Regions from separate parts of the Sodalis sp. RH20 genome, predicted to be linked through region 1. Evidence: riboswitches for the same ligand, from Rfam matches in the RefSeq annotation. Region 1 holds a riboswitch; each other region holds the start of a gene.
What was found. Region 1 has a riboswitch for thiamine pyrophosphate ahead of thiB (thiamine ABC transporter substrate binding subunit). Riboswitches for the same ligand answer to the same signal wherever they lie in the genome.
Positions count from the first base shown of each region.

Region 2: another riboswitch for thiamine pyrophosphate. It lies ahead of thiC (phosphomethylpyrimidine synthase ThiC); the one in region 1 lies ahead of thiB (thiamine ABC transporter substrate binding subunit).
Region 3: another riboswitch for thiamine pyrophosphate. It lies ahead of thiM (hydroxyethylthiazole kinase); the one in region 1 lies ahead of thiB (thiamine ABC transporter substrate binding subunit).

Region 1 is NZ_CP178733.1:3,697,052-3,707,405, reverse strand. Features, by position in the region: gene ACL2XM_RS17070 (S8 family serine peptidase) at 1-1,381, opposite strand, end outside; gene thiQ (thiamine ABC transporter ATP-binding protein ThiQ) at 2,519-3,256, opposite strand; gene thiP (thiamine/thiamine pyrophosphate ABC transporter permease ThiP) at 3,240-4,829, opposite strand; gene thiB (thiamine ABC transporter substrate binding subunit) at 4,840-5,820, opposite strand; TPP riboswitch at 5,868-5,985, opposite strand; gene sgrR (HTH-type transcriptional regulator SgrR) at 6,045-7,715, opposite strand; gene sgrT (glucose uptake inhibitor SgrT) at 7,811-7,984, shown strand; gene leuD (3-isopropylmalate dehydratase small subunit) at 8,703-9,305, opposite strand; gene leuC (3-isopropylmalate dehydratase large subunit) at 9,318-10,354, opposite strand, start outside.
Region 2 is NZ_CP178733.1:4,493,795-4,504,148, reverse strand. Features, by position in the region: gene ACL2XM_RS20550 (thiazole synthase) at 1-571, opposite strand, end outside; gene thiS (sulfur carrier protein ThiS) at 574-774, opposite strand; gene ACL2XM_RS20540 (HesA/MoeB/ThiF family protein) at 771-1,538, opposite strand; gene thiE (thiamine phosphate synthase) at 1,531-2,181, opposite strand; gene thiC (phosphomethylpyrimidine synthase ThiC) at 2,178-4,100, opposite strand; TPP riboswitch at 4,200-4,313, opposite strand; gene rsd (sigma D regulator) at 4,358-4,879, opposite strand; gene nudC (NAD(+) diphosphatase) at 4,972-5,775, shown strand; gene hemE (uroporphyrinogen decarboxylase) at 5,793-6,857, shown strand; gene nfi (deoxyribonuclease V) at 6,884-7,579, shown strand; gene ACL2XM_RS20505 (YjaG family protein) at 7,638-8,228, shown strand; gene hupA (nucleoid-associated protein HU-alpha) at 8,419-8,691, shown strand; gene ACL2XM_RS20495 (DUF1481 domain-containing protein) at 8,732-9,403, shown strand; gene purD (phosphoribosylamine--glycine ligase) at 9,485-10,354, opposite strand, start outside.
Region 3 is NZ_CP178733.1:336,815-347,168, forward strand. Features, by position in the region: gene ACL2XM_RS01610 (LysR family transcriptional regulator) at 1-695, opposite strand, end outside; gene ACL2XM_RS01615 (zinc-dependent alcohol dehydrogenase family protein) at 850-1,869, shown strand; gene ACL2XM_RS01620 (hypothetical protein) at 1,981-2,376, opposite strand; gene ACL2XM_RS01625 (TetR/AcrR family transcriptional regulator) at 2,492-3,100, shown strand; gene ACL2XM_RS01630 (SDR family oxidoreductase) at 3,127-4,020, opposite strand; gene ACL2XM_RS01635 (quinone oxidoreductase family protein) at 4,143-5,096, opposite strand; gene ACL2XM_RS01640 (N-acetyltransferase family protein) at 5,299-5,745, opposite strand; gene ACL2XM_RS01645 (helix-turn-helix transcriptional regulator) at 6,170-6,901, shown strand; gene ACL2XM_RS01650 (hypothetical protein) at 7,205-7,432, shown strand; TPP riboswitch at 7,547-7,647, shown strand; gene thiM (hydroxyethylthiazole kinase) at 7,687-8,481, shown strand; gene thiD (bifunctional hydroxymethylpyrimidine kinase/phosphomethylpyrimidine kinase) at 8,478-9,281, shown strand; gene ACL2XM_RS01665 (hypothetical protein) at 9,228-10,142, opposite strand; gene yegS (lipid kinase YegS) at 10,274-10,354, opposite strand, start outside.

The DNA of each region.
Region 1 (10,354 bases):
TCGCCTTACCTAAATCCGGCTGCGTTCCTATAATCGAGGAAAAATTCTCCGCCAGCACCGTTCCGGTACTGGTGAGTAATTCACGGAACTGCGGGGCGGTAAGGTTTTTTTTATTGGCGATGGCAATACTTGACAGGCATGCCGCCACACCCGCCACGATGGGATTGGCCGGCGAATTGCCGGAAAAATTATTGATGTACCAGGCATTGGTTTTATTGAGCAGCGTGGCATAACCGTATGAGGTCGTTACCACAAAATCACCCCAGCTCGAACTGTCTATGCGCGAACCAAAATTACTGTAGGCGGCCCTTAGCCCCGTCCTTGGGTCGAGGGCTCCGACAATAATAGCGCCTGAATCCCTTTGATGACGATTGAATTTGCCGTTAAGTATCGGATGGTCTAAATTAATCGCGCCATTCCCCGCCGCCTCAATAACGTGGATACCTTTGGATGTTAACGCGGAGATCATATCAAACCAGGCAGGTTCAAATTCGACCGGAAGATAACATTCCTGATTATAATAAGATCTATTTCCTCCTTGATGCTGCATACCTATTTGGATAACGTCTCCCGCCTTAAGACGGTGATAAAGGTTATAGAGATATTGCAGGCCCCGGGCGGCATAACCCACCTTCGCCCGGCTGGCGATCCCCATAATGCCATACCCCAGCTCCAGCCCCGCCATCACACCCACGGACGCGGTATTGTCGCAGCCGACGGTGACGGCGCCTTCGACAATAGCGCGCTCCGGAGGAAGGTTATTATGACCGGTGAACCAGGCATCAGGCTCGTTGGTAATGATGGTGACATTTTCGCCCCTGCCCCCGGCGTAACTTAGACCGGCGGTGCCGTCGACACCGCCGAGCCTGAAGCTATTGAAACAATGCCGGGCAGGCCAAAGATAATATTGTAAAGGGACGAAGTTATAATTTTCCACGCCGTTAAGCGTTTTGGGCTCATCATCAAGGGTGGGTTGCTCGGTGTGAAGAGCGTTATAACTTCTTGCGCCCCGTAGCGATACGGGTTCGGTAGTGGGATAAACCGTCTCGACTGAGCTGAATAGCGCAATGGCGTGAAGTATTTCATTAATATATTCAACAGCGTTGACATTCTCATTAAAAAATTTGATTTTGAAATAGCGATCCAAGCCAAATGTTTTATTCATTTCTTTGGCCGCATCATCACGAGGGCTGCCGGATATGTCAAATAAAGGGGAAACTCCCATGGTTTCAAAGTTAAATTTGAGCTCGTGCTCAATTTTTTGCGCTTCTGAAAAGTAATACGTGCCGGCATTGTTTCGTTTAAGTTGAAACACGATGTTAGTGTATTTGACGCCCTGCTGGGCAAAGAAGTCAATTTTTTTAAGAATTTTGTCACTCATTATAGTTAACCCCCGATAATAAAATCGTATTTGACGGTTGACGATTCATCCCGTCATTTATGATGTTTGGTCTGATAAGAAGTAAAATTTGCACAAAGGCATTGCTGCCGCGGTGATTCAGTTTCTCCTGATGTTTAAATTAATGGTTTGCATAAATTTTTAATGAGAAAAAGATGACAGTCACTATTGTCCCTTCTTGCGCAGGGTGCATGACCTACTGTCGCGTAAAGTTAAATTCAGCTGTGTTAAATAAGATTCTTTAAAACTTAATGCAGATTGTACTCAATATACAATAATCGAAGTGGATGTTTAATAAGTGATTTTTATATATGATTTTTATTTAATATAAACTCTAATTGCAATAAATCAAACAACATTCTCAAATAATAGTGTGAAGCAAGTCAATATTTATTCTAATGTTAAATTATCTTAACTTTAAAATGCTATTTATACGTAATTTCTTATTTTTCATTAAATTCAAAGAAAAAAACATGGATAATAATAAAAAAAAGCTTATGTGTGGCGAAAAAACGGCGACCAGCTAAAGCGCAGGCCGGTTTTTCTTCCGCCGCGGAGGGACGTAACAGCAGTGGTTGTAAAACGTAATGGGGGGTGGTGTAATATGTTTGACAATATAATCATGATGTTGTGCGCGGGGTATTCAGTGGGGTGATACCGGGATGGGGCCGGATGGCGGCTTTTTGGCGTGAAAGGCCAGCATCCCAACTCCCTTATAGGCGGGCTGAAACGCTGGCGATAAAAATCACTACTCGTAAATTGCGGGCATTGCCAGGCGGCATGCGAAAACGCATGACGCTTTTCTGCCGTATCTTGATTATTTTATATATGAGTTTCCCCAGCATTGACGATAAGCTGTTTACAAATACGTTCATTAGTACAACATAATTAAAATGCTATTACTGCCGATGCCTGTAACCACTGGGGTGCAACAATAAGCCCTTACCAATGGATGCTCTGCGGCATTTCCAGGCGGCATTTAATTCTATCTCATATTAGTAACAATTTATTTGGCAAAATGTGAATCGGCTCAAGAATGCTATTTTTGGCTATTTGCCGCGATCTTATTCCAGCACGCGAAGCCATCGCGTCATTATGCGGCGCCGGGCATCGGTGATGTTAATCCTCTCCGGTCAACCGCGGGCGCGGGTCCGGCGCGTGCGGCGCAATACCCAGGACGGCGGCTTCGCCGGCTTCGCCGCTCGCCAGGCGCGCGGTCGGGCCGTCGTAATAAATGCGGCCATCGACAATCAGCAGGGTGCGCGGCGCGATGCGCACGGCGTCATCCAGGTTGTGCGATACCATTAACAGGGTCAGGCCGCGGCTGGCGCACACGTCGTCCACCCGTTGCAGCATATCGACACGCAAGGCGGGGTCGAGCGCGGAAAACGGCTCATCAAGCAGCAGGATGGGGCGGTCGCGCACCAGACAACGCGCCAGGGCCGCCCGCTGCCGTTGCCCGCCGGACAGTTGCCCCGGCAGGCGGTCCAGCAGTTTCTCCAGCCCTACCTGTGCCGCCACCGCATTTAACGCTTCCCGTTGCGCCGGAGTCAACGCCAACCCCGGATGCAGCCCAAGGCCGATGTTTTCCGCCACCGTCAGGTGAGCGAACAGGTTATGCTCCTGGAACAGCATGGAGACGGGGCGCCGGGCGGGCGGGGTGGCACTGTGATCCTGGCCGTTTAACCACAGGCTGCCGCTGTGCAGGGGCAGAAAACCGGCTATCAGGTTGAGCAGGGTGCTTTTGCCGGCGCCGCTGGGGCCCAGGACGGCGACCTTTTCTCCCGCCGCCAGCCGCAGGTCAAAACGCATCGGCAAATGTTGGTAAAGATAGGTCGCTTTATCCAGTCTTATCATGCAGCCCCGTGAGTTTCTCGATTAGCGTAAATAGTAAAAAGCACAGCGCCAATAGGAACAGCGCGGTAACGGCCCCGTCCTCGCTGCGATAAGCGCCGATTTGCTGGTAAAGATAGAGCGGCAGGGTCCGGAAATGTTCATTGCCGAACAACGCTACCACGCCAAAATCACCCAGCGACAGGATAGAGGCGAATGCCATGGCGCGGCCAATCGGCTGGCGCAGCGCGCGCCATTCCACCCAATGTAGCCGCGTCAGGCCGCGCATATCCAGGGACAGGCATAAACGATTATACCTTTCCGCCAGGTCCAGCATCGGCGTTTCCAGAATTTTCAGGGCGTAGGGAATGGCCATCAGCGCATTGGTCAGTATGACCAATGCATAGGGGGAACGGGGCAATCCCAGGGTATGGGTGGCGATCAGGAAGAAACCGGTGGCCAGCACAATGCCCGGCATCGCCAGGATCAGCATGCCGCTAAGATCGAGCAGTTGCGCGGACCAGGGACGTTGACGCAGCCTCAGCTCGCGGCTGCTCCATAGCAGCATCAGCGTTAGCGCCACGCACAGCAGGCCTGCGCCCAGGGCAATGCGCAGCGACGTCAGCAATGCCGACCACAGCGCCGGCTGCGACAGGACCCGCGCCATGCCCGTATTGACACCGCCGGCCACCACGGCCAGCAGGGGCGGCGCCAGCAGCACCAGCGCCAGGACAATAACCAGCGCGTCGGTAAAACGGCGCGCCAGATTATCGCCGGGATTGCGCCACTGGGAAAAATGCGTCGCGCCGACGGGAAACGCGCGGGTCAGCCGTTGGCTGGACAAGACCAGCCCCAGGCAACAGATCATTTGCACCAGGGCCAGCAGCGCCGCGCGGCCGGGATCGTAGTCATAGCTTAAGGCCTGGTAAATCGCCAGCTCAATGGTGGTCGCCCGCGGTCCGCCGCCCAGCGACAGCACCGTGGCAAAACTGGCGAAACACAGCATAAATATCAGCGCCGCCGCAGGCAGCAGTTGACGGCGCAGATAAGGCCACTCAAGAATGCGGAAGAAATGCCAGCCCGCCATGTCCAGCTGCGCGGCCAGCTGGCGCTGCTCCACCGGAATGCCTTCCAGCGCCTGCAACAACAGGCGGGTGGCCAACGGCAGGTTAAAAAATACATGGGCCAGCAGGATCCCCCGCAGGCCGTAGGGTGAAAAACCGTAGGGAATATGCAGCCAGAGGCATAGCTGCGCCAGCCAGCCGTGGCGACCATACACGCTCAGGATGCCGAACACGGCCACCAGCACCGGCAGCACCAGCGTCATGGCGCAAAAGCGCAGCAACAGCAGGCGTCCCGGAAACCGCCGGCGGTAAAGCGCCCGCGCCAAAAAAACGGCGGGCAGCACCGATAGCAGCGCCGACAGCAGCGCCTGCCAAAAGGTAAAACGCAGGACATGCCACAGATAGCTGTCCGACAGCACGTCGCGCCATTGGAGCGTCGGCGCGTTCAGCCACAAGGCGCCGACCGCCGTCAGGGCCACGGCCGTCAGCATCAGCGCGGCCAGCAGTCCCGGCCATAACCAGCGCGGTATCATCGGCCAGGCATCATTGGCTGACGGAACGCAACCAATCCTGGGTCCACGCGCCGCGTTTGGCCGCCACGTCATCCGCGCTGAAATTCAACGTCTTGGCCGGCAATACGTCAAAGCCGGCCGGCAGCGCGGTTTTGATCACCGGATACATCCAGTTGCCGGTGGGAATGGTCTGCTGGAAAGCCGGGGAAACGACAAAACGCATAAACTGCTGCGCCAGCTGCGGATTTTTACTGGCGGCTAATTGTCCGGCCACCTCGACCTGGAGATAGTGGCCTTCGCTGAAGGTCGCCGCCGCATAGTTATCCTTCTTTTCCTCGTTGATATGATAGGCCGGCGACGTGGTATAGCTGAGCACCATGTCCGCTTCTCCTTTCAGGAATAAGCCATAGGCTTCGCTCCAGCCCTTGGGCACGGTAACGGTTTTTTTCGCCAGCCGTTGCCAGGCCTGGGGCGCTTTATCGCCATATACCTGCTGCACCCAGAGCAATAAGCCCAGTCCCGGGGTACTGGTGCGCGGATCTTCGTAAATGATTTTCAGCGCCTGCGGCCCGTCTATCAGCTCATGCAGGCTTTTGGGCGGATTTTTCAGCTTGTTCTTGTCATAGACAAACGCAAAATACCCGTAATCAAAAGGCAGGAAGGTGGGATCATGCCACGCCTGCGGCAAGGTCAGATGAGCGGTATCGACGTTATGCGCCGTAAAGAGATGCGTATCCTGCGCGGGCTTAAGCAGGTTGTTATCCAGGCCCAGCACCACATCCGCGTCGCTGTTCTTGCCTTCGATGCGCAGACGGTTGAGCAGGGCGACGCCATCTTCCTGCACGACATATTTCAGCTCGCAGCCACAGTCTTTTTCAAAGGCGGTTTTTATCGCCGGCCCCGGGCCCCATTCGGAGGCAAAGGAATCATAGGTATAAACCGTCAGGACGGGTTTTGCCAACGCCGGGGCGGCGGCGAGCAATAGCAGGCAGGGTAACCATTTTTTCAACACTTTGCGCTCCTGGAAAAAAAAAGGCGGCAAAGGCGTTTGAGGCGGCAGCGGGACGCACTCTCAAATCCCTTCGCCGGTATTAGCCGGATCAGGTTCGACGGGTATACTCTCAGCTTGCGCGCCGGCTAACGCTATGCCGGACGCTTCGCACCCCGTTGAGAACAAATGCAAGTGTAATGGTTTTATCCCTGGCTTAACAGCCTGTCTTACGTGTCTTACGTGTCTTATGTGTCTTGCGGGTCCGGCGGGGCGAACCAGGCGGATTTGAAATCAAACCATCCCAGCGTATTCATCCTGACCCCGCGCATGCTGCGCTGGCCCTGTAGAATCAGCCAATGATGGAACAGCGGGTGCAGGCGATGGCCGGTGATAAGCGATTGGCACCATTGCGCCATGGACAGGCCCTTGCCGCGCCATTTCTCCAGCGCGTCTCTAAGGTCGGCCGGCAGGCAATGATGCATCAGCGGCATCTCGTAAAAGCTGGCGAACAGGGAATAATCCAGCGGCAGGTAAAAATTAGCGCTGCCGAGCCATAAATCGCTCTCGGCCTCACCGTTATGCCAGGCGGCATAATCCACGGTATTGATCACCAGCGCGATGTCCTGCCGGGCCAGCACCGCACCGAGCGCGCGGCAAAGATCATCGAATTCCGAATGGGCGCGATAAACCGTCAGGGTGATGCTGCGCAGCTCCGCGGGCCTTGGCCGCGGTTGCGCGACCCGGCTATGGCGCCAGCGCGGCAGGATACCGTAGGCCGGCGACCAGTAATGCTGGTAGGCCGATCCCGCCTCGGTCAGCATGGCGATGGGATCGATATTTTCACTCAGCCAGCGGCGGGTATCATCGTTTTGCATCAGCGGCGAACGGGCATCAAACAGCAGGAAATAGCAGCCTTCCTCCAGCCGGGTTTCCAATTGACCCGGGGTGCTGTTATCCGCCTGGAGCTGGACGCCGGAATAGCTCAGCTCGGCGGTGAGTTCCGGCAAGATCCAGATATTCACTTCATCAATCAGTGCGCGATAGCCGAAATAATCATCAAAGGCGCGAATCTTCAATAAGCTTTCCCGGTTGTCGATCACCGCATAGGGTCCGGTGCCGACGGGACGGCGGACGAAGTCCGGCATCGTCTCCCATTCCTGCGGCAAAATCATGGCCGGCACGCTGCCCAATAGCCAGGGCAGCCAGTCGTCCGCGGCGGTCAGGGCGACATCAACGGTATTGGGGATGGCGGACGAGACAGCTTTTATATGGCAAAACAGCGGATTTCCCCGCAGGCGCAGCAGCGAGCTGCACACATCCTGCGGCGTCAGTTCCCGCCCATGATGAAAATGGATCGCCGGACGCAGGTAAAAGCGCCATAACAACGGCGAAATTTGCTGCCAATGATGGGCGAGGTCCGCTTCCAGTTCCCCATTTTCCTCATTTATTTTGGTCAGGCCGCTGAAAATCTGCCGCACGATGTGGTTCTCAGAACGCCGCAAAGGACTGCCGGGCAGCAGGTTCAGCAGCGGGCGATAATACAGTACCCGCAATATGTGCTTGCCCTGGCGGAAGCTGCGGCCCAGATGGGAAAGCAGCATCTGGCGTACCCTGTCCTTATCGCCCACCAGTTGGACCAACTGCTCGATGCGATCCTGCTCCAGCAGATCCTCCGCCCGCTGCTGTTGCAACGCCAGGCCGGTATAGTGAAAGGTCAGCTGCGAGCGCTTGCCGCGCCCGGCTGTCGCCTGCCACTGCAGCCAGCCCATTTCCTGCATGGTTTTCAGCAGCGTACGCACATGCCGGCGCGTACAGCTCAGCGCCTGCGCCAGTTCGTTCAGGGTGGTTTCCTGTGTCTTGCCCTGGCAGCTTTGCCACAGGCGGATAAATTGTTGCTGCAGGCGTGGCGAGGACATAAAAGAGGAACACTCCTTAAAAAGTCATCTGTTTTTCTTCCGGTATCTTAAGCCGATACTGGTCGTGTCGAAAGGGCAGAATAGGGATTGTAACGATGAAAATAGCCAATTTGCGCCGGTTTTATCAGCATTATTTTATCGCCATCTGCGGGCGCGGCGTGATCCGTCCCGACAGGGGCCGCAGCGGACAGCGCATGGCGCTGTTGTTACAGGTAACCCAATGGCATACGGATTCACTGTCCGAGCAGGAATACCGGGAGTGGATGTGATGTCTCGTGGCGGGGGGTGATATAAAAGTCCTGCGGTATTTTCGCTTGCCGTAAGTTTGGTTTTATATGTTGAGCCGGGCACTGGCAAGCGACAAGGGGATGGCAGTCGCGCCATCCCCTTGACCCCGCGCTCCCGGCAGATCGCGCGCCGCAAGCGGTACCTTCCTGCGCCGGATCCACCTTTTCGCACCGGCCCGTACGCGCTCCCGGCGCGAACGGGCCTCTCGCCGCGTCCAGCGGCTCGTGCCGGTGGAACCGGCTCCGTCAGCGCGCTCAATGCCGGCCAAAGGGCCGCTCCCCTTATCACCGGCGTTCACATTCCAGGCATTTAAGTTACCGGCGTATAAATTCCCGGCATTTAAGTTACCGGCATACAAATTCCCGGCGTTCAAATAAAGACTTTTTAATTACAGACGTTGGTTTTGACGTTGTACCGGCATAAAGTGCGCTGGCGGCACAATGCCCGGCTGGATGAGCCGCCGGGAGCGGCGAAAGCTAAGGGTCGCGCCGGGAGCGCGTCCCGTGCGGTCCATAAGAAGGGATATTGTGACGCCAGGGACCGCGCAGCGGCGCACGATCTGCCGGAAGCCCGGGAGACAAGAGGGATGGGCTAGCATCCCTCTTGTCGCTTGCCTGCACCAGGCAACAGGGAACGCCGCTGCTAGCGGCAAGAGAAACCTGCTCCCAGCGTACCCACGCCGTCGCCAGCAATCGACACTTAGTGCAAAAACGCCGGCTGGCTCGCCTCATAATCCGCAATCGCGCCTTCATGCTGCAACGTCAGTCCGATACTGTCCAGCCCGTTGATCATGCAATGCTTGCGAAACGCATCGATCTCGAACGGATAGCTCTTCTCGCCGGCAATGACCCGCTGGTGTTCCAAATCCACCGTGAAGGTGATGCCTTCATTGGCCGCGACCAGGAGGAACAGTTCATCCACCTGCTGCGGCGACAACGTAATGGGCAGCAGTTGGCTGTTAAAGCTGTTGCCGTAAAAAATATCGGCAAAGCTTGGCGCGATGATCGCCTGAAAGCCGTAATCGGCCAACGCCCAAGGCGCATGTTCACGCGACGAGCCGCAGCCGAAGTTTTCCCGCGCCAGTAAAATGCTGGCGCCGCGATAGCGCGGTTTATTCAGTACAAAGTCGGGATTGGGCACCTTGCCGGCGTCGTCGAGAAAACGCCAGTCGTTAAACAGATGTTGGCCGAAACCGGTGCGGGTGACCTTTTGTAAAAACTGTTTCGGAATAATGGCGTCGGTATCCACGTTAGCGGCATCCAACGGCGCCACCAGCCCGGTATGTTGGGTAAATTTTGCCATAAAACTGTCTCCTTAATTCAATTCGCGAATGTCGGCAAAATGACCGGTAACCGCCGCCGCCGCCGCCATGGCCGGACTGACCAGATGAGTTCTGCCGCCGCGACCCTGGCGCCCTTCGAAATTACGATTGCTGGTGGATGCGCAACGCTCGCCTGGGTTAAGACGATCGTTATTCATGGCCAGGCACATGGAGCAGCCGGGTAAACGCCATTCAAAGCCGGCGTCCAAAAAGATTTTGTCCAGGCCTTCGGCTTCCGCCTGGGCCTTGACCGGTCCGGAACCCGGCACCACGATGGCCTGTACGCCGGTGGCGACGCGGCGCCCCTTGGCTACGGCGGCGGCCGCGCGTAAATCCTCGATGCGCGAGTTGGTGCAGGAACCGATAAACACTTTATCGATAGCCACGTCGGTCAGGCGGATGCCGGGCTGCAAATCCATATAAGCCAGCGCTTTGGCGGCGGAGTTGCGTTCCGCCGGATCGCTGAACGAGTCGGGCGACGGGATTATCTGGTTAATGGCAATCACCTGACCCGGATTGGTACCCCAGGTGACCTGCGGAGCGATATCGTCGGCGCGCAGGGTGACCACGCTATCGAAGACCGCGTCGTCGTCGGACTTCAGGGTATTCCAGTAGGCGACCGCCTGCAGCCAGTTATCGCTTTTCGGCGCGAACTGGCGGCCCTGCAGATAGGCGTAAGTCGTGTCGTCCGGCGCCACCAGACCGGCCTTGGCGCCCATTTCTATCGCCATATTGCACAGCGTCATGCGGCCTTCCATGCTCAGGGAGGTGATCGCCTCGCCGCAGAATTCCACCACATGGCCGGTACCGCCGGCGGAGCCGGTTTTACCGATGACCGCCAGCACGATATCCTTGGCAGTAATGCCGGGGGCGGCGCGGCCGGTAACTTCAATCTTCATGGTCTTGGCCCGGCCCTGTTTCAGGGTCTGGGTGGCCAGCACGTGCTCCACTTCCGAGGTGCCGATGCCGAAGGCCAGCGCGCCGAAGGCGCCGTGGGTGGCGGTATGGGAATCGCCGCAGACGATGGTCA
Region 2 (10,354 bases), 800 kb from region 1:
GGGCCTGGCTGGGGGCGCCGATACCGGCGTCCACCACCACCGGCACGCCCGACTGTTCAATGATAATGCGCAGGAAATCGCGGGTGATCAAACCCTGATTGGAGCCGATCGGCGAACCTAGCGGCATCACCGCCGCACAGCCGGCCTCCTCCAGACGGCGGCATAATACCGGATCCGCGCCGCAGTAGGGCAAGACCACAAAACCTTCGCGCACCAGCTGTTCGGCCGCTTTCAACGTTTCGACCGCATCGGGCAGCAGGTATTTCATATCCGGATGGATTTCCAGTTTTATCCAACGGGTGCCCAGCGCCTCGCGCGCCAGGCGGGCGGCGAACACCGCCTCCTCGGCGGTTTTTGCGCCTGAGGTATTGGGCAGTAACTTTACCCCTGCCTGGCGCAGGGCGGGCAGGATGGCGTCATTACCGCCGCGCAGGTCCACCCGGCGCATCGCCAGGGTGACCAATTGGCTGCCGGACGCGGCGATGGCTTGCCGCATTAATTCCGCGGTGGCGAATTTACCGGTGCCGGTAAACAGCCGGGACGTAAAAGTGGTATCGGCAATGGTTAACATGGTCAGCCTCCGGCAATGGCCTGGAAAAGTAAGATATCGTCGCCCTCGTTTACCGGCTGTTGGGCCCACCGGCTACGGGGAATAATGGTTTGATTGACCGCCAGCGCGCTGCCCTCGGGCGGGTGGCCGAGCAGCTCCAGCATGTCCAGCAGCGAGGGCGTGCCTGAAAGCGCGACGGGGGTATCGTTAAGGGTAATGTTCATAGCGCCTCTTCCCGCTGAACCGCCGCGGCGCACACCGGACAGCCGGCCGCGCGGGACAGGCGCAGGGTGCGCCAGTTCATCGACTTGCCGTCGAACAGCCGCAGCTGGCCGTCCAGCGTAGACGGCATGCCGCACAGGATTTTGATCGTCTCCAGGGCCTGCATGGCGCCCATGATGCCGACCAACGGCCCGAGCACGCCCGCGGTGCGGCAATTACGCCGCGGCTCGACGGCGTCGGGAAACAGGCAGGCATAACAGCCGTGCCGGTAGGGCGGCCGCAGCACCAGCAATTGACCGCTGAACCCCACCGCGCTGGCGCTGACCAGGGTTTTCCCCCGGCGGATACAGGCGGCATTGATGTCGTGACGGGTCTGCATATTATCACTGCAGTCCAGTACCATATCGGCCAGCGCCACCGCCTGATCGAGGTCATCCCCGGCCAGGCGCCGGCTCAGCGCGACATAATGGCCCAGGGGATTAAGCGCCTGCAGCTGCCGTAGCGCCGCCGCCGCCTTGGGCCGGGCGATATCCCCGGTGCGATAAAGGATTTGGCGCTGGAGATTGCTCACGTCCAGGTTATCGTCGTCGGCCAGCAGCAGCGTGCCGACCCCGGCGGCGGCAAGATAGAGCGCCGCCGGCGAGCCCAGGCCGCCCAGTCCGGCGATCAGCACGGTTGCTGCGCTCAGATGCTCCTGGCCTCCGGGGCCTATCTCCTCCAGCAGCAATTGGCGGCTGTAGCGCAAAAAAGCCTGGTCGCTAAGCATTGCGCACCTCCCGGCCTTCGATTTTCCGCAATAACGTGGCGGTCGCCTGCCGCCAGTCGGCGGCCTTGGTGATGGCGCTGACCACCGCGATGCTGCCGACGCCGCAGCGCAGCACGTCGTCCACCCGATCGATACCAATACCGCCGATGGCCACGGTGGAGATGCCGGGCATGCCGGCCACCAGGCGTTTCAGCTCCGCCAGGCCCTGCGGCTGTGACGGCATGGCTTTGGTCTGGGTAGGGAAGATATGGCCGAGCGCGATATAGGATGGCTGTAGCGCCAAAGCGCGGGCCAGTTCGCTATCGTCGTGGGTGGAAAGACCGAGTCGCAATCCGGCGCGCTGGATGACGGCCAAATCCGCCGTAGCCAAATCCTCTTGTCCCAGGTGCACGCCATAGGCGCCGTGTTTAACCGCCAGCCGCCAATAATCGTTGATGAAAATCCGGGCGCGGTATTTCCGTCCCAGCAAAATCGCGGCCTCGATATCCGGTTCGACCCGGTCTTCCGGCTGGTCCTTGATGCGCAACTGCAGCGTGGCGACGCCGGCGTCCAGCAGCCGGACCAGCCATGCCAGCGAATCCACTACCGGATAGAGCCCGAGCCTGGGCTCGGTCGCCGCAAAGGGCGCGTCGGGCGCAATCATTTCGCCACCCCCGTATCCTCAGGCGCAAGATAGATTTCCCCGCCGCTGGCGCGAAACGCCGACGACATCTCCGCCATGCCGCTTTCCCGTACCTCAATCGCCTGGGCGGCGGCATAATCCCTGACCTCCTGGGAGATTTTCATCGAGCAGAATTTCGGACCGCACATGGAGCAAAAATGGGCTACTTTGCCGGATTCCTGCGGCAGCGTTTCATCGTGATAGGCGCGGGCGGTGGCCGGATCCAGGGCCAGATTAAACTGGTCCTCCCAACGGAATTCAAAGCGTGCCTTGGACATGGCGTTATCGCGTATTTGCGCCCCGGGATGGCCTTTGGCCAGATCGGCGGCGTGAGCGGCGATTTTATAGGTAATAAGCCCCTGCTTAACATCTTCTTTGTTCGGCAGGCCCAGATGCTCTTTCGGCGTGACGTAGCACAGCATCGCACAGCCGAACCAGCCGATAAGCGCGGCGCCGATGCCGGAGGTAAAATGGTCGTAACCCGGCGCGATATCGGTGGTCAGCGGCCCCAGGGTATAAAACGGCGCTTCGTGGCAATGCTCCAGCTGTTCGGTCATGTTGCGCCGGATCATCTGCATGGGAACATGGCCAGGGCCTTCGATCATCACCTGCACGTCGTACTCCCAGGCAACTTTGGTCAATTCGCCCAGGGTATAGAGTTCGGCAAACTGCGCTTCGTCGTTGGCATCCTGGATGGAGCCGGGACGCAGGCCGTCCCCGAGGGATAATGAGACGTCGTAGTCGGCGCAAATCTGGCAAATATCGCGAAAATGCTCGTACAGGAAGCTTTCCTGGTGATGCGACAGGCACCATTTGGCCATAATGGATCCGCCGCGCGACACGATGCCGGTCAACCGTTTGGCGGTCATCGGCACGTAACGCAACAGCACGCCGGCATGGATGGTAAAATAGTCCACGCCCTGTTCCGCCTGCTCGAGCAAGGTGTCGCGAAAGCATTCCCAGGTCAGGTTTTCCGCCACGCCGTTGACTTTTTCCAGCGCCTGGTAGATGGGCACCGTGCCGATGGGCACCGGACTGTTGCGCAGGATCCACTCGCGGGTTTCATGGATATAGCGGCCGGTGGACAGGTCCATCACCGTATCCGCTCCCCAACGGGTCGCCCAGACCAGCTTCTCGACCTCTTCCTCAATGGATGAACTGACGGCCGAGTTGCCGATATTGGCGTTGACCTTGACCAGGAAATTGCGGCCGATAATCATCGGCTCCGACTCCGGATGGTTGATATTGGCGGGGATAATGGCACGACCGTCGGCCACTTCCCGGCGCACGAACTCCGGGGTAATATCCGGCGGCAAATGCGCGCCGAAGCTCTGGCCGGGATGCTGTTGCAGCAATACGTCGCCGCGGATGCGTTCACGGCCCATATTTTCCCGCAGGGCGATAAACTCCATTTCCGGCGTAATGACGCCAGCGCGGGCATAATGCAATTGCGTGACGCGCCGGCCGGATTTGGCGCGCCGCGGCGTATGGCTGGGGGCGAAACGAACCTCATCCAGGCCCTCGTCGGCCCGGCGTTCGCCGGTATAACGCGAGCTTAGGCTGTTCAACGCCTCGCTGTCCCCGCGCTGCTCAATCCAGCCAGAACGCAGGCGGTGAAGGCCGGCGCGCACGTCTATCTCTGTCGCCGGATCGCCATAGGGTCCGGCGGTGTCGTATACCGGCACCGGCTCGTTTTCTTCGTAGCGCGGCGTTTTGCCGTTGCCGCCGATAAGCGTGGGGCTAAGCGCGATCTCCCGCATCGGCACCCGGATGTCGGCGCTGTTGCCCTGGAGATAAATACGCCGGGAGTTGGGGAAGGCTTCGCCTTTCAGACGATGGATGAATTCCTGCGCCTGGGCGCGCTGCTCACGGCGGGAAGGGGTGGTTTTGGATAACGACATAGCAATTCCTCACAATAAACGGGAAAATTGCTTGTCAGGAGCGCTACGGGAGTAATGAGGCCGGGCTTTGAATTTAGCAAAATAGACTATAAATCAAAGCGTTGCTTTACTCTTGTTCCCTTCGCAGGTATTAACCCGATCAGGTTCCGCGGATCCCGAATTAACGGTCTCAGCCTGGCGTAATGTACGCGCTAGGCACTCCGACAAGATATAGCGGCCCGTGAAGGACCGGTTACGACTTACTGCTTACCGCAAAATTACGCCAGACGCGATACGTCCGGATTATTGGCGGCCGGCACCGAGGCCAGGTAGTCCGCTTTATATTCCAGCGCCTGCTGGATCAGTTTGTCCTCCAGGGCAAAACGCGTGGCCAGGGCCTCGCCCACGCCGGAAAGCGCCTGTTGGAACTCCATACAGTTATCATGATCGATGGCCGTTTCCAATTGGCTATCATAAAATGCCATGATTTGTTTGGTATTTTCCTGCAACGCCGGATACAACTGGGTACTGATGATTCTTTTGCTGCTGCTGGTATCGTCCGCGTCCTGAACGATACGATCGTAGATATGGAAATGGCCGGCGGAAAGGTAGTCCACCAGTTTATGGCAAAAGTCGTCCAGCGCGTTTTCGTCCAGGGGAGTATGCTTTTCTTTATTGGGCTTAAGACCGATGAGATGGTAATACGCAATGAGCAACTTCCTGCGGGCCAGTATCCACTGATCGATCAGTTCGTTACTGCCGCCAACGCGTTGAGCCAGAATGTCCAGCTGGTTTAGCATGATTGACTCCGATGTAATAAAGTAACGCTGCGTTACTCATCAATTAAAGCTAATTTCTAGCTTGCCAGTGAATAAGAGGTAGTGCAACTAAAATGGAACAAGAACTCAACGGTAGCGAAAATGGCTGGTGGATCGTCAGCCAGGACAGCAAATTGTGGTTACCCAAGGGGGAACTGCCATTTGGAACGGCATCGGCCTGGTCACTTCAAGGATTGACAGCGACGCTTATCGGCGAATGGGAGGGGTCGCCCGCCTGGCTGGTACGCCACGCCATGCCCCGGGATATGGGCTCGGTGCGCCAGATCATCGATAGCGACCCAGGCTTGTTCCAACTGGCGGGCCGGGGCGTGCAACTGGCGGAGTTTTATCGTTCCCATCGCTATTGCGGCTACTGCGGCCATGAGATGCGCGTCAGTAACCGGGAATGGGCCTGCCTGTGCGATCATTGCCATGAACGGTATTATCCGCAAATCGCGCCCTGTATTATCGTGGCGATCCGCCGCGGCGACGATATCCTGCTGGCCCAGCATACCCGCCATCGCGGCGGCATTTACACGGTGCTGGCCGGTTTTGCCGAGGTGGGGGAAACCCTGGAGCAGACCGTGGCCCGCGAGGTCATGGAGGAGACGCGGATTAAGGTGAAAAACGTCCGTTATGTCACCTCGCAGCCCTGGCCTTTCCCGCATTCGCTGATGATGGCGTTTATGGCGGAGTACGCCGGCGGCGAAATCACCCCCGATCATAATGAAATCCTTGATGCCGGCTGGTACCGTTATGACGCGCTGCCCCTGCTGCCGCCGCCCGGCACCGTGGCCAGGCGCTTAATTGAGGACACGGTCGCGCTCTGCCGCGCCGATCGGGAAAATGACGGCCCGCATGCTACACTCCATTCATAACTGCAAGGGAATCCTGTATGCATGAACTGAAGAACGACCGCTATCTGCGCGCCCTGCTGCGCCAGCCTGTTGATGTCACGCCCGTATGGATGATGCGCCAGGCCGGGCGTTATCTGCCGGAATATAAAGCCACCCGCGCCGAGGCCGGTGATTTTATGTCACTGTGCAGGAATGCCGAACTGGCCTGTGAAGTGACCTTGCAGCCGTTGCGTCGTTTTCCGCTTGATGCCGCGATCCTGTTTTCGGATATCCTGACGGTTCCCGACGCCATGGGACTGGAATTGTATTTTGAACAGGGGGAGGGGCCGTGCTTTGCCCGTCCGATTACCTGTAAAGCCGACGTGGAGCAGTTGCCGATACCGGATCCGGAGGTGGAGCTGGGGTATGTGATGGACGCCGTACGCACCATCCGGCGCAACCTGCGCGGAGAAGTGCCGTTGATTGGCTTCTCCGGCAGTCCCTGGACCCTGGCCACCTATATGGTTGAAGGCGGCACCAGCAAAGTCTTCACTAAAATCAAACAAATGATGTACGCCGAGCCGCAGACGCTGCATTTATTGCTCGATAAGCTGGCGGCGAGCGTAACGCTGTACCTGAACGCCCAGATTCGCGCCGGGGCGCAGTCGGTGATGATCTTTGATACCTGGGGCGGCGTGCTGACCGGCAGCGGCTATCTTGAGTTTTCCCTTGATTACATGCAAAAAATCATCGACGGCCTGCAGCGGGAGCATGAAGGCCGCCGGGTGCCGGTAACGCTGTTTACCAAAGGCGGAGGCCAATGGCTTGAAGCCATGGCGCAAACCGGTTGCGATGCGCTGGGCCTGGACTGGAGCACCGATATTCAGGCGGCGCGCCGTCGCGTGGGCGATAAGGTCGCGCTGCAGGGCAATATGGATCCTTCGGTGTTGTACGCGCCGCCGGCGCGTATTGAACAGGAAGTGGAGTCCATTCTGGCCGGTTTCGGCCGGGGTGAGGGGCATGTCTGCAATCTGGGGCACGGTATCCATCAGGACGTGCCGCCGGCACATGCGGGCATTTTTGTTGAGGCGGTGCATCGCCTGTCGCGCCCCTATCATCTGTAAAGACTGGTGAAAAAGGTGGAAAAAACATGGATATAACAGCATTGCGCGCCGAGCAGGTCGCCACCGCCAGTAGGGTCATACGCCATGACGATTTCGCTTTTTCCACGCCCGCGATAATCGCCGGCGCCGATGTGGGGTTCGAACAGGGGGGCGACGTTACCCGCGCGGCTATCGCGCTGCTGCGTTTTCCGTCGCTGGAGCTTCTCGAATACCGCATTGCCCGTGTAACGACCACCATGCCTTATATTCCGGGTTTTTTGTCGTTTCGCGAGTATCCCGCCCTGCTGGCCGCCTGGGAACAGCTGAATCAGCGGCCGGATTTGCTGTTCGTCGATGGCCATGGTATTTCCCACCCGCGCCGTCTGGGCGTCGCCAGCCATTTTGGCCTGTTGGTCGACCAGCCGACTATCGGCGTGGCTAAGCGCCGGCTGTGCGGCCGGTTTGAGCCCTTGAGCGATGAGGCGGGCGCCAGGGCGCCGCTGATGGATAAAGGTGAACAGCTTGCCTGGGTATGGCGCAGCAAGATCCGCTGCAATCCTTTATTCATCTCCACCGGCCATCGCGTCGGCATGGACACTGCCCTGTATTGGGTACAACAATGCATGCGCGGCTACCGCTTGCCGGAGCCTACCCGCTGGGCGGATGCGGTGGCCTCTAATCGCACCGCGTTTAAACAGTGGGAGCAGGGGCGCGGCGAACCGGACTTTTTCGACCTGGAATAGGGTAACCGGCTAATTTCAGGTACACTGCGACGCAGATTAAGAGTAATGGAATAGCGCGATGTTACGTAACCCGATACATTTACGTCTGGAAAAGCAGGAAGCCTGGCAGCACGTCATTTTTATGGCGTCGCTGTGTGAACGGATGTACCCCAATTATCAACTGTTCTGCGTACAGACCGGCTTTGGCGACCCTGCCGTCTACCGGCGTATTCTCGACCTGGTTTGGGAGACACAGGTTGTTAAAGATGCTAAGGTCAATTTTGATTTACAATTGGAAAAGCTGGAAGAATGCATTCCCGCAGCGGATGATTACGATTTTTACGGCGTTTATCCGGCGATTGATGCCTGTGTGGCCCTGAGTGAATTATTGCACTCGCGGCTGAGCGGTGAAACGCTGGAGCATGCCGTCACCGTCAGCGAAACCTCTATCCGCACCGTGGCCATGCTGGAAATGACCCATGCGGAGCGGGAAATGACCGAAGAGGAGCTGAATGCCCTGCCCTCGATTGAAGAGGAATGGGACATTCAGTGGGAAATTTTTCGCCTGTTAGCTGATTGTGAAAACCGCGACGTAGAATTGATCAAAGGGCTGCGCGCAGACCTGCGCGAAGCCGGAATTAGCAATATTGGAATAATTTTACAGCAATAAGGCAATAAAACGTGATTTAAGACCTGTTTTGCCATGTCTTAATACTTCACATCTGCACCCCGTCTGGTCTACATTTGGGGGGGCATAAAAAAAGTGGCTATCGGTGCGTGTTTGCAGGAGAGTGCCGTATTCCGGCTTATCCGTCGTACTCGATGCTTAGCAAGCGATAAACACACTGTAAGGATAACATATGAACAAGACTCAACTGATTGATGTAATTGCTGATAAGGCCGATCTTTCGAAGGCGCAGGCGAAGTCGGCTCTGGAATCCACTTTGGCAGCAATTACCGAGTCTCTTAAAGAGGGTGATGCAGTACAATTGGTTGGTTTCGGTACTTTCAAAATTAATCATCGCAACGAACGCACTGGCCGTAATCCTCAGACCGGTAAAGAAATCAAAATCGCCGCGGCCAATGTTCCGGCATTTGTTTCTGGCAAGGCTCTGAAAGACGCTGTTAAGTAACCACCGTGTGTTGGTGAAAAGATTAAGCATAGGGGCAACCGTGCCCCTTTTGTTTTTGCGCCGGTGCGGTTGGCTCGGGCTGCTGGCCTGTCTCCTCACGGCATGCGGTTCGCATTCCAAGGCGCCGCCTGCGTTCACCGCCAGCGGTTATGTCGCCGATCGGGGCGCCATGCGTTTATGGCGTAAAGACGACGCGGCACAGCAAACGGTCAATATCGTCAGCGTCTACAGCCCCTATCAGGGCGAAAATACCATCATTACCCGCTATCAATTCCTCCATGACGACGTGCGCCAGATTAACCGGACGCAAAACGGCGCACATCCGCAAACCGTGCAAATCCGCTTTGACGATCAGGGTAATCCCAGCTATATGCAGCGTCAGCGCGATGGGCTGCGTGAAAAACTCAGTGATGACGAACTGGCGTTGTATCAGTTTGAAGCCAGGCGACTGCTGGATGTCAGCAGCACGCTACGTGCCGGACAGGTAAAGCTGATGCAGGGGATATGGCGCGACGGCGTGATAGCCACCTGCGACGGCAAGACGGCGCGGCCTGATTTTGACCAGCGCTCGGCCTCGTGGATTGCGGCGCGCGCCCAACATTCCACCGGGCAACTGGGCATCGCCTGGCTGGAGGCACCGGAAGGGACGCAGCTGTTACTGGTCGCCAATGAAGACTTCTGCCACTGGCAACCTAAAAAAAGCGAGTTGTAGTCACCCGCCTGCAAGCCAACATCGACAGGGCGCCGCGCATTGCCCAACGTCATGAATGCGCGACACCAGATGATGACAGGATTATTGCTCGCGTTGGATCGCGCGATAGCCGATATCCGACCGGCAGAAACTGTCCTGCCAGCGAATAGACTTCGCCGCGTGATAGGCCCTGGCCTGAGCATCCGCCACCGTTTCGCCCAGCGCGGTAACGCACAAAACCCGCCCTCCCTGCGTCAGTACCTTACCGTCCGCCAGACAGGTGCCGGCATGAAAGACTTTTTCGCCTGCTGTCTCAGCCGTCGGCAGGCCGCTGATTTCGTCCCCGGTGCGGTAGTCCCCCGGATAGCCGCCGGCGGCCAGGACCACACCCAGGGCCGGTCGCTCATCCCATAACGAGCTTTCCCGATCCAGATGCCCTTCGGTGGCCGCCAGGCACAGCGCCACCAGATCGGAACGCATGCGCAGCATGATGGGCTGGGTTTCCGGATCGCCGAAGCGGCAGTTAAATTCAATCACCTTTGGCTGGCCATCGGCGTTGATCATCAGTCCGGCATATAAAAAGCCGGTATAGATATTCCCTTCCGACGCCATGCCGCGCACCGTCGGCCAGATAACCTGATCCATAACACGCTGGTGGATTTCATCCGTAACCACCGGGGCGGGGGAATATGCCCCCATGCCGCCCGTGTTGGGACCGGTATCGCCGTCGCCGACCCGTTTATGGTCCTGGCTGGTGGCCATCGGCACGACATGATCGCCGTCCACCATCACGATAAAGCTGGCTTCCTCGCCTTCCAGGAATTCCTCCACCACGATGCGGTGCCCGGCATCGCCGAAGGCGTTACCGGCCAGCATATCCTCAATGGCCGCTTCCGCTTGCGCAAGCGTCATAGCCACGATCACGCCTTTGCCGGCGGCCAGGCCGTCCGCTTTGATAACAATGGGCGCGCC
Region 3 (10,354 bases), 2.6 Mb from region 1:
AGGAGCAGATCCGTGTCGTTGGCGGTAATGGCGCTGTCGACGTCGACGGCCAGGGAGCCGTCCGGACCCTGGAAGCTCCAGCGGTACAGCGCGCCGGTCTCGTGCCAGCGGTAGGTGACGCACCGGTGATCGCGCAGCTCCCGTGGCGCCAGGGGCGCCGTTCGGCCAGCGAAATAGGCGGGTGACCCGACGACCGCCATCTTCAGGTCCGGCGTCAGCCTGACCGCCACCATATCCTGCTGCACCAGCTCCCCCGAACGGATCCCCGCGTCAAACCCCCTGGCCACGACATCGGTAAGGCTGTCATCAATCACCAGGTCAAGCCATACGTCAGGATAAAGCGCCTGGAACGCCGCCAGGACAGGCGTCACCACCAGGCGGGCGGCAATACGCGGCAGGTTCACGCGCACCACGCCGCGCGGCTGTAGCTGGCAGGCGCCGACGTCCCTGACGGCCCCCTCCATATCGGCGACCGCGGGGCGCAGGCGATTGGCCAGGTCGCTGCCGGCTTGGGTTGGCGCCACGCTGCGGGTAGTGCGGTTAAGCAACCTGGCGCCCAGGCGCTCCTCAAGCGAGCGGATGGTGTGGCTGAGGGCGGAGGGCGACAGGCCCAGCCGCCGGGCGGCGCGACGGAAGCTTCTTTCTTCCGCGACGGCCATAAAAGCCAGCAGCTCGGCGAATTCCGCGCCTTTCATACAGTTGCCTCACATTCAACAGATTGTGCCGATTATAGCGCATTATCATGCACTATCCAGGATGCGATACTGTGCGGACCCTAACCTCAAGGGCCTCTGCCGGGCGGATGATCGCGCGGGACGCCCTTTCCGCCAAGATGCAACGGAGTACGTGATGACAAAAACCATGAGACGTTGGGAGATGGACGCCATAGGCCGGGACCGGCTGGCGCTGCGTGAGGTGCCGATTCCGGCGCCGGGGCGGGGCGAAGTCCTGGTGAAGGTGGCCGCCGTCTCGCTCAATTATCGCGACAAGATGGTAACCGAAAGCGGCCGGGGTTTACCCATCGCGTTTCCCTTCACCCCCGGTTCCGATCTCGCAGGAACGGTGATCGCCGCGGGCGCGGATGCCGCCCGCTTCAGCACCGGCGAGCGCGTCATCTCGACCTTCACGCCCGGTTGGATCGACGGCGTCCGGCGCGGTGACGCCCGCACACCGTCCTATCGTACCCTGGGCGGTTTTTATCCCGGCGTGCTGGCGGACTATGTGGCGTTCCCGGAAGACTGGTTCGTGCGGGCGCCGCATACGCTGGATGATGCGCAAGCCAGTACATTGCCCTGCGCCGGGCTTACCGCCTGGTTCGCGCTTGTCGAGCGCGGCCGCCTGCGCGCCGGCGAGACGGTGCTGATAGAGGGAACGGGCGGCGTCGCGCTGTTCGGCCTGCAGATCGCCAAGGCGCATGGGGCCGAAGCCATTGTCTCCGCCAGCGCCGACAAGCTGGCGCGCGCCATGGCGCTGGGCGCGGATCATGGCATCGATCGCCGGCACGCAGATTGGGTGGACGCGGTACTGCGCATCACCGGCGACCGCGGCGCCGATCATATTCTCGAGCTGGTCGGCGGACCGCACCTCGGCAAGGCCGTCCAGACGGCGGCTGTCGGCGGGCGCATCTATCAGATTGGCGCGCTGGAGGGGTTCGAGGTGTCGGCTCAGGCCATGCCGCTGATGCTTAAGGATGTCAGCATCCAGGGTATAGGCACCGGCCATCGCCGCGCGCTGGAGGATCTGGTCCGGGCCGTCGACCGGACGGGCCTGAAACCGGTGATCGATACCCGCTATCCGCTGGCTGATCTTGCCGCGGCGCTCGATCATCTCGACCGCGGCGCTTTCGGCAAGATCGTTATGGAAATGTAGCGCCCGGCCAACGGCGCCAGCTTGCGGAAAGCCTTCGCCGCAATATCCCCAGGCGTTCTGGCGCGTCTTTGCGCGGGCGCTGCGCAATAGCGTTGACAAATTGTCTGCCGCCTAGCGTTGGCCTGGCTCCCAATCCGGGCTGTAGCCGCCCAGCTGCGGGTGATACATCTCGTCGCCGTCATGCTGGGTAAACTCGACGTTGAGCCGATCCGCGCGCAGTCCCAGTATTTCGACACAGTGCGCGCAAAGCGCCTTGGCCACCGCCATGCGCTGGTCGGCCGACCGGCCTTTGCGGATGTCCAGCATCAGCACCGAAACCGGCTCCGGCGCGCTATCGGCCGCCGTAATACGCCAGACGCCGCCTGCGCCCAATTCCCGGATGGCGATGCTGATACGCCGGATATCGACGGACATCATATCGGCATAGGTGGCGCAGAGTTTGGCGGCCAGGCGCTGCTTATCCGGCGTGGCATAATGGCCGTTTACATCAAGTTGCAGATAAGGCATGGGCTCTCTCCTTCACAGTGAAACACGCGGGCAGGGGCAAACAGTGTAGCGCCGGATAGCTGCCAGGGCTATAATAGATGATGCTGATAATGTATATGCCATAGTGGGAGTTGCCATGCCGCGGGTATCAAGAGCCGAAACCGAACGCAACCGCGTCGCCATTGTAGACGCCTCGTCACGTTTGTTCCGTGAACAGGGCCTGCGCGTCAGCGTCGCCGATCTGATGGGCGCGGTGGGCTTGACGCATGGCGGGTTCTACGGGCATTTTGCGTCGAAGGATGAACTGGCCGCCATTGCCTGCGCCAAGGCCTTCGGGGATTCGGTTGAGCGCTGGCATGCGCGCATGGACGGGACCGGGGACCCCGCCGCGGCGCACGCCGCGCTGATTGAGGCATATCTCGCGCCGCAGAATCTGACGGCGGTGGCAACGGGGTGTCCGCTGGCCGCCTTGGCCACCGATGTCGCCCGTGAGCCGCAAGACAAGCCCGTGCGCCTGGCGTTTCTCCAGGGGCTGGAAAAACTGATTGCCCTGCTTGCCGATGGGCGGGAAGAGGGCGATGCCGGCGCTGCGCGGGAAGCCGCACTGGCTGAGATGGCCACCCTGGTCGGGGCGCTGGTGCTGGCCCGGGCCACAAAAGGGCAGGCGCTCTCGGATGAGATTATGGCGAGCGCCAGGCGCCATCTGCTCGCCGGCGAAGCCCAAAACATACCGGCTTCTTCCTGATCACCGGCCGAAAACCGCCGTGCCGGTCAGGAAAAATAGCGTGGGTGGTCGAGATCGGCAATCAGTCCAGGCTGCTCCGGCCGCCAGCCCAGCTGTTCGCGGGTCTGCCGGCTCAGGGCCGGGCTGTTAAGCGCGGCGAAGTGCGCGAACCAACCGAAGTGTGCGGCGGCTTCACCGGCGGTCTTGGCGACGACCGGCAGGCCCAGGCGGCGGCCGATAACCTCGGCGATCGCGCGAAACGGCACCCCTTCTTCTGCGACGGCATGATAGCGGGCGCCCGCAGCGCCTTGTTCAAGCACCAGCCGGAACAAACGCGCCGCGTCGAGCCGGTGCACGGCGGGCCAAAGATTAAGGCCCTCGTCCACATACGCTGAAACGCCCCGTTCGCGCGCGATGCCGATCAGCAGCGGCACAAAGCCATGATCGCCCTCACCATGGACCGAAGGCGGCAGGCGTATCAGCGAGACGCGCACGCCCTGCGCCGCCAGCGCGGCCACCGCGTTATCCGAGGCGACCCGGGGTATCGCGTCGGGGCCGGCCGCCGGGACATCGTCCTCGGTGGCGCTACGGCCGAGCGACATCAACCCGGTGGCGGAGGTGACCACCAGGGGGCGGCCACTGCCGGAGACCGCGGCGCCGAGCGCCTCGATGGCGCGCCGGTCTATCGCGCAATTTTCCTTCATTTTGGTGAAGTCGTGGATAAAGGCGGTATGAATGACGCCGTCGGACAGGGACGCCCCGGCGCGCAGGCTGTCCAGATCTTCCAGGCTGCCGCGATGCGCCTGGGCGCCGGCGGCGATAAGCGACCCGGCGGAGGCCTCCGAGCGGGCGAGACCGAGCACCTGATGGCCGGCGGCGATCAGTTCCCTGACAATGGCGGAGCCGATAAACCCCGTAGCGCCGGTAACAAAGACACGCATGATAGCTTCTCCAGAGAGGTATGGGCGAAGAGCTACTATCGGCTATCCGGCCGTAGGGGTAAAGTAGTGACGTTATACGGGTATATCGACTAACAGGTTCGGCAATGACCCTGAACGGGCTTTCAGGGCCGCAATACGATGCGCGCGCCGTCGTTATCAGCGGCCCAGGCCCGCGCGACCTCCGCCAGCGGCATGGATTGCGCCGCGATGGCAAAACCGGCCTCCGGGGCCGCCGCCAGCACGCCCTGGATGGCCGCCAGCATGCGCGGAAACGGCACGCTGCCGATGCCGCTGCCCATCAGCTGCAATGCGGACGACCGCAACGCCGCCCCCGGCAGGATGATATCGGCCCCGCTTAACGAGCCGATTTGCACAAAACGAATCGGCACGCCCTCAGGACCGGCCTTGGCGGCGGCTATAGCCAGCGTTTGCGCGCTAACCCCCCATAAATAATCCAGCACGATATCGACGCCCTGGCGAAATTCGTGCGTAAAGGCCTGCTCCTGGGCGTTCAAATCCTGGACCAGCGGAATCGTCACGTCGGCGCCAAGACGGCGAAGATCGCCGAACGATGCGGTCCGGCGTCCCGTCGCAATGATTTTCCCGGCGCCGAGATGCCGGGCAATCTGGATTGCCAGGCGGCCGGACGTGCCCGCGGCGCCGTTAATCAGCACCGTTTCACCCCCGCGCAGCCGGGCGCGTTCCACCAGGGCCGCCCATGACGACATGCCCGGTATGGCCATGGCGGCGGCGGAAACCTCGTCCAGGTCGTCCGGCAGGGCGATGCAATGGCCCGCGTCCACCAGGCATTGCTCGGCCATGGCGCCGTAAGGCTGCTCCGGCAACAGAAAATAGACGCGCCGGCCGTCTTGCGTGATGCCGGTGCCATCGATGCCGGGAATAAACGGCAGCGCGCTGTCGGCGCTGTAATGCGCGCCCGACGCGCGATTCCTGGTGATGTGGCTCAGCGACGACGCGCTGACGCGGATCAGGCTTTTGCCCGGCGCGGGCGCTGGTTCACTGAAGTCTCCGTAGACGGGGGGCTGGCCCGCCGTTGTTACGATCGCTGCTTTCATTCCGTTTCACCCCTGGGCGCGAATCCGGCCATCCCCGATGGCAACCGGGTTCAAATGGATAATATGTGTATTATGCACATACATGGTCGCCAGGAAAAGCCGCACAGAAGAATAAATCGTCACGGCAACAGACGCCCGCGCATCGTCCTGTAACCCCAAGACGGGGGCAGCGGCCACGAAAACGCGGCGCGGGCGCGCCTGGCTACTGCTGCCGTATCCTGCGGTGCATCAGATAATATTTGCCGTGCTCGGAAACGCCGGATGAGATAATCGTCCAGCCGTGACGCAGATAGAATTGCTGCGCGCCCACATTCTCCTGCAGGCATTTAAGCGCCATGGTGCCGCGGCAGAGCGGATAGCACGCCGTCAGCAGCGCGGTGGCTACCCCGCGGCGCTGCCAGGCAGGATCGACAAACAAATTATGCAAAAAGCTGTCCGGCAGCCAAAGCGAGGCAAAACCGGCAATATGGCCCTGTATTTCGGCGACGATGATCTTTTCATCGAACGTGGCGCCGTCAAAATCCTCCAGCCGCCACTGCCGGTTATCAAGCCAGGTCCAGCCGGCCTTGCGTGCCGACAGATAGAGAGTACGCAGAAAAGGACGATCCGCTTCCCGGTAATCCCTGACAACCACATCCTCTTTTTTCATCTGAAACCTTAGTTAACTTATTGATTTGTTACCTTCTCAGTATCAAGTTTAACTTATAGATGGAATAAATAATATTGTGCTTATTATTTCCAGGCGGTATAGGATGCGGTGCCGGCGCGGTGCGGTCCGTCGGCAGGCGATCGCGATTATTATCCGGTCGCATCTAGCTGAAGCTTAAACTAGATTAATATAAACGCGGGATGCCGCTGAGGATAAACCGTCTTAAACACCGGTATGAGGGTAGCGCAAGCCCTGGGCGGCAGTCATTAGCGCCGCAATGATTGATAAAACTGTTAGAGGTTGCATCCATAGCCTGCCTCTTATATTATCCAAAATCCCACCGGTATTACATGTTGAAACTGCTCTTTATTACCCCTTATGGATAATAAATGATGAGTGTTAGTTAATATGGCAGGCATATTTTATGGAAAAACCCTTAGAGAATAATCAAGATTTCTTTATCCAAACGATGAAAATAGAAATCAAACTTTATCTTCAGCAGATATTCAAGAACGCCAACGCGTTCTGTTTTGCCTACTTTATGATGAATAAAAGCGATAACTTCCCAGCCTATATAATATCCGACTACCCCAGCGGCTGGCTGAATCAATACCGCAGTTACGGTTATCAAAAAATCGACCCGGTGATGCTCATCGCCTGCCGGAAATTCACCCCTTTTTTTTGGCCTGATAATCCGTCGATAATACAAGAGCATAGCTTTTTCAGGCTGTCAAAATATTACCGGCTTGACAGCGGCTACACTTTTACGTTGCATGATTGCGATAACAACCTGGCTACATTAAGCATCAGCAACCGCCAGGGAAAGGAGGACTTTTATCATTTCATTGAGCAAAACAAAGAAAGACTGCAGATGCTGCTGATTAGCACTCATGATAAGGTATTGAACTTTATGCAAAATACGTTGCCCGACGCCACGTCCCATGGCGAGAGATCACACGTCCAGGCGCTGTCTCCCCGGGAAAAAGAAGTATTATTCTGGGCCAGTGTCGGAAAAACCTATGGCGAGGTCGCGACCATCCTGGCAATACGCGAGGGAACGGTAAAATTTCATATCAGAAATATTATTGATAAGCTAGGCGTTACGAATGCAAAACATGCCATCAGCCGGGCCACGGAACTTAAATTATTTGGTTAACTATCCATTTATCATTTCGCGCAACGCGATCACAACCCTGTCCATCTGTGGGAGTTTTATTATGCTGTCGGCTTAAAATGGACAGCGTTGCCAATATATTTGCAATCATTTATATAGTGTTTAAGATGCAGGCGTTGCCGCGAGAAATTTGATGCTATCATTGCCCGGTGATTCTTCTGGCTGTTGAAGGTAGGCATGATTAGATTCTGTCTTTTTAATTTATTAGCTTTGTTTTCATTAACGGCATATTCCTCTGAGCATCTCCATAAAATAATTTTAATCGATCTCATGAATAATAAGCCAATGTTTTGTCATGCTGAGCCCCGTTGGCGCTTTTCCCCGCCGATAAAAGACGATCCCTGGCTGGCCGGGCGGTTAAGCGCGCTGGCCGAGGCGGGATTTGCCCGCCTGGAGGGGGCCGGGGACAGTGCGCAGTGGTGGTTGACGCCCACCGGCGCCACGGGTGCGCAATTCTGCGGGGACGTTTGTTACGGCCGGATGTTGGTCAGTCCCCAGCGGCCCTGCTCATAGCCTTATTATTAAGTCTGCTGATAATTGTGTTTATGAGATCGACGCCGGCGGAGGGACCAGGCTCCGCCGGCAAACTCACCATTGATCTTTTCTCCCGCCCGCCGGATAATCATGCCACTTGACTCGGGGTGTCCGCCGCTGTGCGCCGGACTGAGATTTTACCCGTATGACCTGATCTGGATAATGCCAGCGTAGGGAAGTCACGGCCTGTTGTCCCGCCGGGTCCGTCTTCCTCAGCGCCGGCTGGGAGCGCTATGATTACCGAACCTGCCGAACTGCCCGGCTTAGCCGCCGCGTCTTCCCTTACCCTGCTGCGCCAGCGCAAGCCATTAGTCCATTGTATGACCAATGACGTGGTACAGGCGTTTACCGCCAATGCGCTCCTGGCCGTCGGCGCCGCCCCGGCCATGGTGATCGAACCCTGTGAGGCGGTTCAGTTCGCCGCCATGGCCGATGCGCTGCTGGTGAATATCGGCACGCTGACCGCGCCGCGGGCCGAGGCGATGATGGCCGCCATTACGTCGGCCAATCAGGCCGGCACGCCATGGGTGCTGGATCCGGTGGCCGTGGGCGCATTAACCTTCCGTACTGAATTCGCCCGGGGCGTATTGCCGTTAAAACCCGCCGCCATTCGCGCCAATGCCTCGGAAATCCTGGCGCTGGCCGGGCAGCCGGCCCTGGGCCGCGGCGTGGACAGCGCCGACGACTCCCGCCTCGCCCTGCCTTTTGCCCGCCGGCTGGCCGCGGACTATGGCACCCTGGTCGCGGTTACCGGCCGGGTGGACTTTATCACCGACGGCGATCGGGTCTGGTCCGTGACCGACGGCGACGCCATGATGACGCGCGTCACCGGTACTGGCTGCGCCTTATCGGCCGTGGCGGCGGCGTTTTGCGCCCTGCCGGGCGATCGGTTGCAGCATCTGGCCGCCGCCTGCAGGATCATGGCGCTGGCCGGGCGGTTAACCGCCCGGGACGCGGCGGGTCCGGGCAGCTTTGCCGTCGGCTTCCTCGACCGGCTGTACGGCCTGCAGGAGGAGGATATACCATGAAGCGCTGCCATAACCTGCTCAGTATCGCCGGCACCGATCCCAGCGGCGGCGCCGGTATCCAGGCTGATTTAAAAACCTTCTCGGCGCTTGGCGCCTATGGCGCCACGGTCATCACCGCGCTGGTGGCGCAAAATACCCGCGGCGTGCAGTCCATCTATCCTATCAGCGCTGAATTCGTCGCCGCCCAGCTGGATTCCGTGCTCGGGGACCTGCGTATCGACAGCGCCAAAATCGGCATGCTCGGGCAGGCGGACATCGTGCGGACGGTGGCGGCAAAACTGCGGCAATATCCCATACCCTATGTGGTGCTCGATACCGTGATGGTGGCGAAAAGCGGCGATTTCCTGCTGTCGCCGGATGCCGTGAGCGCCGTGCGGGATGTCTTATTGCCGCTGGCGTCCATCATCACCCCTAATTTGCCGGAAGCGGCGGCGCTGCTGGGCTGCCGCGCCGCCGCCAGCGAGGAGGAAATGCGCCGGCAGGGCCGGGAACTCCTGGCCTACGGCTGCCAGGCGGTGGTGATGAAGGGCGGCCACCTGCATGGCGACTCCAGTCCCGACTGGCTTATCACCGCCACGGACGAACGGCGTTTCGACGCCGTCAGGGTGAACACCCGGCATACCCATGGCACCGGTTGCACGCTCTCCGCCGCGCTGGCGGCCCTGCGTCCGCTGCATGACGACTGGGCGCAAACGCTCGCGGCGGCCAAAGCCTGGCTGCAGCAGGCGCTGCTACATGCGGATGATCTACAGGTCGGGCAGGGGATCGGGCCGGTCCATCATTTCCACCAGTGGTGGTGACATTCCGGTGAGAATGCCCTGGGCAAAGTTAAGCAGCGAGCGGGCGTCGTGCAGATGCCGGGCGTCGAAGGCGTTGAGCAAATAACTGTTCTCGCCGCGGTGCGGGCGGATGCGCAATGACGGCAGGGGCGTGCCGCCCCGGTATTCCGGTACCGCCGTATAGATATACCCCGGCTGCATCTGGTTGTCTTCATCGCGCCATAATAATTGCAGCGCCGGATAAGGGCCGAGACAGCGGCCGATAAAGACATTCCCGGCCCAGAAACCTTCGTACTCGCCGTCTTTTTGCAGTCGTTTTTCGCTGAACACCGGCGCGTTGATCAAGCCTGATAGCTGGTCGGGCGTTAACGTCTGCAGCAGCTGATGCCACAGCGGATTGCCGTTTTCCAACTGCCAGCAGGCCATGCCGATATAGTCGTTAAGCGCCTGCCAGTCCTGCTCCAGCATGCGCTTGACCGGCTTATCGGTCATATTGCGAAACTGCATCAGCGGGCTGACCATATCGCCCAGCGTATTGTAGGTAATCAGCGTCATGGTGCGCGGATTGCGGCGCAGCGACAGCCAAAGGATTAATTTTGGGATGCGGAACTCAATGGATTGCACGCTGAGCCGGTACTGGTTCTCTTTGGTCAACACAAAACCGTTGGAGGTGCCGCGCTTTTCGCGGTAGTTATGGATAACCACCACGCTGTGGGGCCCCATCCAGCCGGTAATATAATGTTCTTTGTCACTCTGGGTGACTTTCATATCCTCGACCATGTCGCACAGGCTTTTTTCCGTCAGCGTCTCCAGGGGATGGGCTTCCCCGGCGCTGTAGTAAAGCGTTTGCGGCGCGGGCAGGGCGGGTGAAAATGCTTGCATGATAACTTCCTGAAACAGCTACATAGCCTATAGATTACCCTAAGTTGTTATACAAATTCTTGCGCGTGTCGTCCCGGACTGTCGAAAATGTGCGTAAGATCAAATCACTGGCGGCGACATGGCCGGTTCCCCTAGGCCAGCAGCGGACAAAGGGGCGGCAGACGGCATGCCAGCGCCGCCGGCAAGATGGTAATCAGGAATTTTTTTCCCTT